One region of the Micromonospora sp. NBC_00860 genome, then DNA from elsewhere that is predicted to be linked to it. Evidence: riboswitches for the same ligand, from Rfam matches in the RefSeq annotation. Region 1 holds a riboswitch; the other holds the start of a gene.
What was found. Region 1 has a riboswitch for cobalamin ahead of OH804_RS14665 (CbtB domain-containing protein). Riboswitches for the same ligand answer to the same signal wherever they lie in the genome.
Positions count from the first base shown of each region.

Region 2: it holds a riboswitch for cobalamin, as region 1 does, so the genes downstream of both, cobN (cobaltochelatase subunit CobN) here and OH804_RS14665 (CbtB domain-containing protein) in region 1, are expected to answer to the same signal.

Region 1 covers NZ_CP108825.1:3,168,982-3,172,386, forward strand. Annotated here, with positions in the region: gene OH804_RS14655 (ABC transporter permease) at 1-338, opposite strand, end outside; gene OH804_RS14660 (amidohydrolase) at 658-1,536, opposite strand; cobalamin riboswitch at 1,801-1,957, shown strand; gene OH804_RS14665 (CbtB domain-containing protein) at 1,992-2,195, shown strand; gene OH804_RS14670 (CbtA family protein) at 2,186-2,956, shown strand; gene OH804_RS14675 (histidine phosphatase family protein) at 2,953-3,405, shown strand, end outside.
Region 2 covers NZ_CP108825.1:2,376,866-2,380,270, reverse strand. Annotated here, with positions in the region: gene cobN (cobaltochelatase subunit CobN) at 1-1,981, opposite strand, end outside; cobalamin riboswitch at 2,315-2,444, opposite strand; gene OH804_RS10745 (MBL fold metallo-hydrolase) at 2,786-3,405, shown strand, end outside.

The DNA.
Region 1 (3,405 bases):
GCCGTCGCCGCCCAGATCGAGAAGCCGAGGTCGCGCACGACCATCGCGCCCAGCACGCCGGCGAGCGCGGCGACCGACCCGACGGACAGGTCGATGCCCTTCGTGATGATGACCATCGTCTGGGCCGTGGCGATGATCGCGATCACCGCCGTCTGGGCGCCGATGTTGAAGAGGTTGTCCGCTGTCAGGAAGTAGGGACTCGCGAAGGTCAGGGCGATGAACAGGACGACCAGGGCGGTCGCGGCGGTGAACTCGGAGACGGCGTGGGAGATCCGTTCCCGGAACCAGTCGCTGAGTTCGCCGCGCTGCGTGCCGGCGGTTGCCTCGGCGCTACTCATCGTCGGACCTGACCTCCCCAAGCGCGGCGCCGGCGTCCGACGGGGACCCGCCGACGAGCCGTACGCCTGTGAGCGACCGACCCCGCTCGGATGGCAGTGCGGCCAGGTGCCCACACAACCGTGGAGATAGGTCGGATGTTTCCCACGATCAGGCGTTACCTTGCCACGCATTCACGTATGTTGCCAAGGTCTTGCGGGCATGTTTTGCCATCGTTACCTGCACCGTCGAACGCATTCGTCCGACCAAACAACATCGACCGCCGCCCCTAGCATGTTATCGATAACATGCTATGTCCCCAGCTCGGAAGCCGCTGCCGCGTCAGGACGGGGCCAACTGGTACACCCGACCGGCGGTCTGGCTCCAGATCGCCGCCCGCTCGTCCTCGGACAGCGGATCCAGCAGGTCACCGAGGACCGAGACCCAGCGGGCGTACGAGGTGGCCAGCAGGCAGACCGGCCAGTCCGAGCCGAACATCAGCCGATCCGGCCCGAACACGTCGAGGGCGTGCTCGACAGCGGGCCGCAGGTCGGCCGTCGTCCAGGACGCGGCGTCCACCTCGGTCACCAGGCCGGAGAGCTTCGCCGTCGTGTTGGGCTCGGCCGCGAGCGCCCGCAGATCGCGGTGCCAGTCACCGAGATCGGCGTGCCCGAGCGGGGGCTTGCCGAGGTGGTCGAGGACGAACCGCACCTGGGGCAGGTCGCGGACGAGCCGGGTGGCGGCGGGCAGCTGACGATGACGCACCAGGAGGTCGAAGGCGAGGCCGGCGGCACCGACCGCGGCGATGCTCCGCCGCACGTCCGGACGGTCCAGATAGGTCGGATCAGGCTCGGACTGGACCAGGTGGCGGATCCCGACCAGCCGTTCGCCGCCGCGCACCTTCCGTAGCCGGTCGAGGCGGCGGCCGACGTCGGTGGCGGTGAGGTCGACCCAGCCGACGACCCCGGCGACGAGTGGGTCGTCGGCAGCGATGCCGAGCAGCTCGGGCGTCTCGGACCGGACGGCGACGGACTGCACGACCACGGTCCGGGTGACCCCGGCGGCCCGGGTCGCCGGGGCGAGCTCGACCGGCGTGAAGTCGTCGTCGATCGCTGCCATGGTGTGCGGATCGATCCAGGGCTGTGGGTGCCGCGCCCGAACCCAGAGGTGATGGTGCGCGTCGACGATGCCCGGTCGTCGCGCGACCTCGCCGGTCGTCACCGGACCCGTCCTGCTGTTTGTTCGTCCACCCCGCACCCCGCCCCGCCGCTGATCGAACCCCCCGGGTCGACCCGGAGCCACAGAGCCGATCTGGCAGGTTGACCATGTTAGCGGTAACAGAGTGTTCACGAGTCGCGGAACGCGCGCCACTGCCGGCTTCCGGCATTGTCGCCTTTTGGTCTGACGAATCCGCCGGCACCCTGCGGCCCGGTCGGCTCGTGGACCGATCGGTGGGGCCGCGTTCGGTGCGCGGGGTCCGGGTTGACCGCCTGAGGCGGCACCGATACCGTCGACCCACTATCTGCGGCGACGCGAGGGAAGCCGGTGTGAATCCGGCGCGGTCGCGCCACTGTGAGCGGTTCCCCAACCACAACCGGGGTGCCGCGAGCCAGGACGCTCGGTCGTCCGCAGCCTTGCGATGGGGACGCGTCATCCCTGGGGAGGTTCGTGTATTCATGTCTAGCTCCGCTTCCAGCCAGCCGGTGGTGCACCCCGCTGGCAGTGCCCGTCTCCTGTGGACGGCTCTCGCGACCGTTGCCGTGCTCACCCTGCTGGCGTACCTCGTCGCCTTCGACCAGGGGGCGGTGTCGCGCAGTGGGATGTACCTTCACGAACTGATGCACGACGGCCGGCACCTGCTGGGCGTCCCGTGCCACTGAACACCACCACCGCTCCCCCGTTCCTCGCCGTCCTCGTCCGCGGGCTGCTCGCCGGCCTGATCGCCGGCCTGCTGGCCGGGGCGTTCGCGTACGTCGCCGGCGAACCGCACGTCGAGGCGGCCATCGCCATCGAGGAGGCGGCGACGCACGCCGAGCCCGCCGCTGGTGCGCACGATCACGAGGACGCCCTGGTCGGCCGGACGGGTCAGCGCGGCGGCCTGTTCCTGGCCACCGGCCTGTTCGGGGCCGCGATGGGTGGCCTGCTGGCCACGGCGTACGTCCTGCTGTCCCGGCGGCGGCGCGGCGACGACGACGGGCGGTCGGGCCTGCTGCTGGCCGGCGCGGCGCTGCTCGGCGCGGTGATCGTGCCGTTCCTCAAGTACCCGGCGAACCCGCCGGCGGTCGGCGACCCGGCCACCATCGACCAGCGGACCGTCACCTACCTGTTGATGGTGGTGCTCGGGCTGGTGGCCGTGTGGGCCGGCTCGCTGGGCTACCGGTCGGTCGGCGCCCAGGCGCCGCCGTGGCTGCGCGCCGCCGCGGCCGTGGGCGGGTTCCTCCTGGTCACGGCAGTGTCGTACGTGGTGATGCCGTCCTTCCAGGAGGTTCCGGCGGACTTCCCCGCCACGCTGCTGTGGGACTTCCGGCTGGCCTCGCTCGGCACCCAGGTGGTGCTCTGGACCGGCATCGGCCTGCTGTTCGCGGCCCTGATGCACCACGAGCGGCGTCGCCGGGCCGCCACCGCACTACCGGGCACGTGACCGGCACCAGCCTCCGGCTGGTCGCCCACGGTCACACCGCGGCTCTGCGCCGGGCACGCTTCGGCGGGACCGACGACGGCCTGGACGAGGGTGGCCTGCGTGCCGCCCTCGCCCAGGCCCACACCGATCCGGACCGACGTGGGCACCTCGGCGTGCACGACACCTGCCTGTCCAGTCCAGCGGCGGCGGCCCGGCAGACCGCCGACACCTTCGGCCTGCTGCCGACGATCGAGACGGCGTTGGCCGACTGTGACTACGGCGGCTGGTCCGGACTGTCGCTTGAGGAGGTCGCCGGCGCGCAACCGCAGGCGCTACACGACTGGCTGTCCGCACCGGACTCCGCGCCACACGGCGGCGAGTCCGTCACGGCCGTGCGGGATCGGGTCGGTGGCTGGCTGGACGAGCAGCTCGGCGCCGGTCGACGCATCATCGCGGTCACCCACCCACTG
Region 2 (3,405 bases), 790 kb from region 1:
GGATGTGCAGGCCGTCGCGGATCTGCACGTCCTTGACCTCGCACAGGTACCCGTCGAGGTGCAGCACGAAGTCGTCGAAGTCGTCCGCGTCCGGCATGGCCTCGGCGTGCAGGTCGTGGTGCAGCTCGGCGGCGCGCACCAGGTCCCAGATCTGGGCGCGCACGGTGGGTACCTTGGCCGGGTCGAGGGCCTGCACTGTCGCGTACTCGTCGAGCAGTTGCTCCAGTTTGGCCAGGTCGCCGTAGGTCTCGGCGCGGGCCATCGGCGGGACCAGGTGGTCGACGACCACGGCGTGCGCCCGCCGTTTGGCCTGGGTGCCCTCGCCGGGGTCGTTGACGATGAACGGGTACACCAGCGGCAGGTCGCCGAGGACCGCGTCGGGCGCGCAGTCGGCGGCCAGGCCGAGGCCCTTGCCGGGCAGCCACTCCAGGGTGCCGTGCTTGCCCAGGTGCACCACGGCGTCCGCGCCGAAGCCGCCGTCCACGACGGGCGCTGTCAGCCAGCGGTACGCGGCCAGGTAGTGGTGGCTGGGCGGCAGGTCCGGGTCGTGGTAGATGGCGATGGGGTTCTCCCCGAAACCGCGAGGCGGCTGGATCAGCAGCACCACGTTGCCGAAGCGCAGCCCGGCGAGCACGATGTCGCCGCCCTCGGTGTACAGCTCGCCCGGCGGCTCACCCCAGTGCTCCCGCATCCGCTCGCGCAGCTCGGCCGGGACCTGGTCGAACCAACGCCGGTACGTCGGCCCCGGTATCCGGGCCTCGGCGGCGGCCAACTGCTCCGGGGTGAGCCACTCCACGTCGTGACCACCGGCGGCGATCAACGCGTGGATCAGCGCGTCGCCGTCGTCGGGCGGTGGCGTGTCACCCAGGTCGTAGCCGGCCTCGGCCAGCGCGGCGAACAGCCGGACCGCCGAGGCCGGGGTGTCCAACCCGACGGCGTTACCGACCCGGGAGTGCTTGGTGGGGTACGAGCTGAGCACCACGGCGACCCGCTTGTCGGCCTGCGGCACGTACCGCAGTCGGGCGTGGCGCACCGCGATCCCGGCGACCCGGGCGGCCCGCTCGGCGTCGGCGGCGTAGACCGACAGCCCGTCGGCGTCGATCTGCTTGAACGAGAACGGCACTGTGACGATCCGGCCGTCGAACTCGGGGATGGCCACCTGCATGGCGGCGTCCAGCGGGGACAGCCCGGCGTCGCTGTCGGCCCACTGCGCGCGGGTGCTGGTGAGGCAGAGTGCCTGGATGACCGGCACGTCCAGGGCGGCCAGCGCACCGACGTCCCAGGCGTCCTCGTCGCCGCCACCGGAGGCGTCAGCGGCGACCGCACCGCCGGCCGCGAGGACCGTGACCAACAGCGCGTCACAGCGGGCGAAGAGTCCGAGAGGGCCGGCACCCGCGGTCAGGCCGCGCAGCGAGCCGCAGAAGATCGGCAGGGGGTTGCCGCCGGCTTTGTGGACCGCGTCCGCGAGCACGTCGACGAAGTCGGTGTTGCCGGCGAGCGCGTGCGCCCGGTAGAAGACGATCCCCACTGTGGGCCGGTCCGGGTCGGCGGGGCGGTCGCCGTGCACGCCGTACGCCGGGGTGGGCGCGGGCGGGGCGAACCCCTCGCCGGTGAGCAGCACCGTGTCGGACAGGAACCGGGCCAACTGCCCCAGGTTGTCAGGGCCGCCCTCCACCAGGTAGGCCAGTGCCTGGGTGACGACCCCGGACGGCACTGTGGAGACGGCCATCAGCTCCGCGTCGGGTAGCGCCTCACCGCCGAGCACGACCGTCGGCACGCCGCTGGCGAGCACCGCGGCGAGGCCGTCCGACCAGGCCTGCCGACCGCCGAGCAGCCGTACGACGACGAGGGCGACCCCGTCGAGCAGGGCGGACACCTCCTCGACGGTGACCCGCGCGGGGTTGGCCAACCGGTAGTCGGCGCCGCTGGCGCGGGCGGCCAGCAGGTCGGTGTCGGCGGTGGACAGCAGCAGGATGCGCACGGTTGGCTCCGGGAAGTGACGCCCTGGGCGCCGAGGGGGCGACCGGGACGATGCGGATGGGTACGGCGTCAGCCGGTACGACGGCCCCGGCGAACGGCGCATCGACGCGGGCGTCGGGGCCGGTCAGCGGCGGGCGCTCGGCTCAGCGGTACCGGAAGCCAGCGGCCTGGCGCACGCCGCAGCGGCCGGCCCGAGGCGTGCGGGCGCGACCGGTTCCGGGCGCGGTGCGGCGCCCTGCACACAGGTCATGACGATGCTCGTCGATGAATGAGACGCCGTGCGTCATCGGGTCCTCCTCGGGTGTCCACGCCCTGGGGTACGTCCCGACGGCCGAAGTATCCTGGCTTCCGGATCGACGCTCTCCCCCGGCCTTCCAACCGCAGACACACGGCCGTGACTCACGAGGGGGGATCGCTCCCCGGTGACAGTGGCGGGACCGCGTCGGATTCACACCGACTTCCTTCACTGCCGTCAGGCCGCGAATGCTGCCACACCGCCGCGCCGCCGGTCAACGCCGGTCCGGCTCGACCAGGCGCACGGAACTCATCGAGATTCAGCGATTGGTGCGAGCGCGAGTCCGCGCGCCGCAATGCCCCAGATCAATGCTCGACATCCTTTGCTCTGCTTACCTATGTGCACCACACACGGAGCGTCACCGGTGCGTATAGGTAAGCAGAGCAAAGGGAGGTTGCACCTACCCTGGCCTGCGCCGATCGTCCGGCGGCGTGTTGCCGGCCGACACCCTCACATAGGATCGGCGATTGCCACACCAGTGCCCGTGATCAATCTCGGAGGTCGATCACCATGGTCGCCCCGCAGTTCCACCACCTCGCCGGTCGGGTCTGGCTCTGTCCGGGCGATCCGGACCCGGAGGCGGTCCAGGCCGGCGTCGCCGTCGTCGCCGACGAACGCGGCAGTGTGATGATCGACGCCGGGCAGAGCCCCGCGCACGCCGGCGACATCCAGGCCGCGCTGGCCGCCGCCGGGCTACCGGAGCCGCGCTGGCTGGTCTACACCCACCATCACTGGGACCACGTGTGGGGCGCCTGCGCCTGGCCCGGGGTGGAGATCGTCGGGCACGAGACGGCCGTGTCGCTGCTGCGCGCCGAGGCCACCCGGCCGTGGAGCCACCACTACCTGCAGGAGCAGGTACGCGCCGATCCCCGCCTCCGCCCGAGCTTTCGGGCACGCGCGCGCGCCATGGCGTCCTGGGAGGGCTTCGCCATCCTGCCGCCGACCCGGACCTTCACCGACGTGGACGAGCTGCCGGTCGGGGTCCGGCTACGCCACGTCGGCGGGGGGCACGCGCCGGATTCGACAGTGGTGCTGGTGCCCGACTCGGGGGTCATGCTTCTGGGCGACTGCTTCTACCCGCCGCCGGCACATCTGCGCCGGCCGGAGGACGGCCTCGATCTCGACCTGGT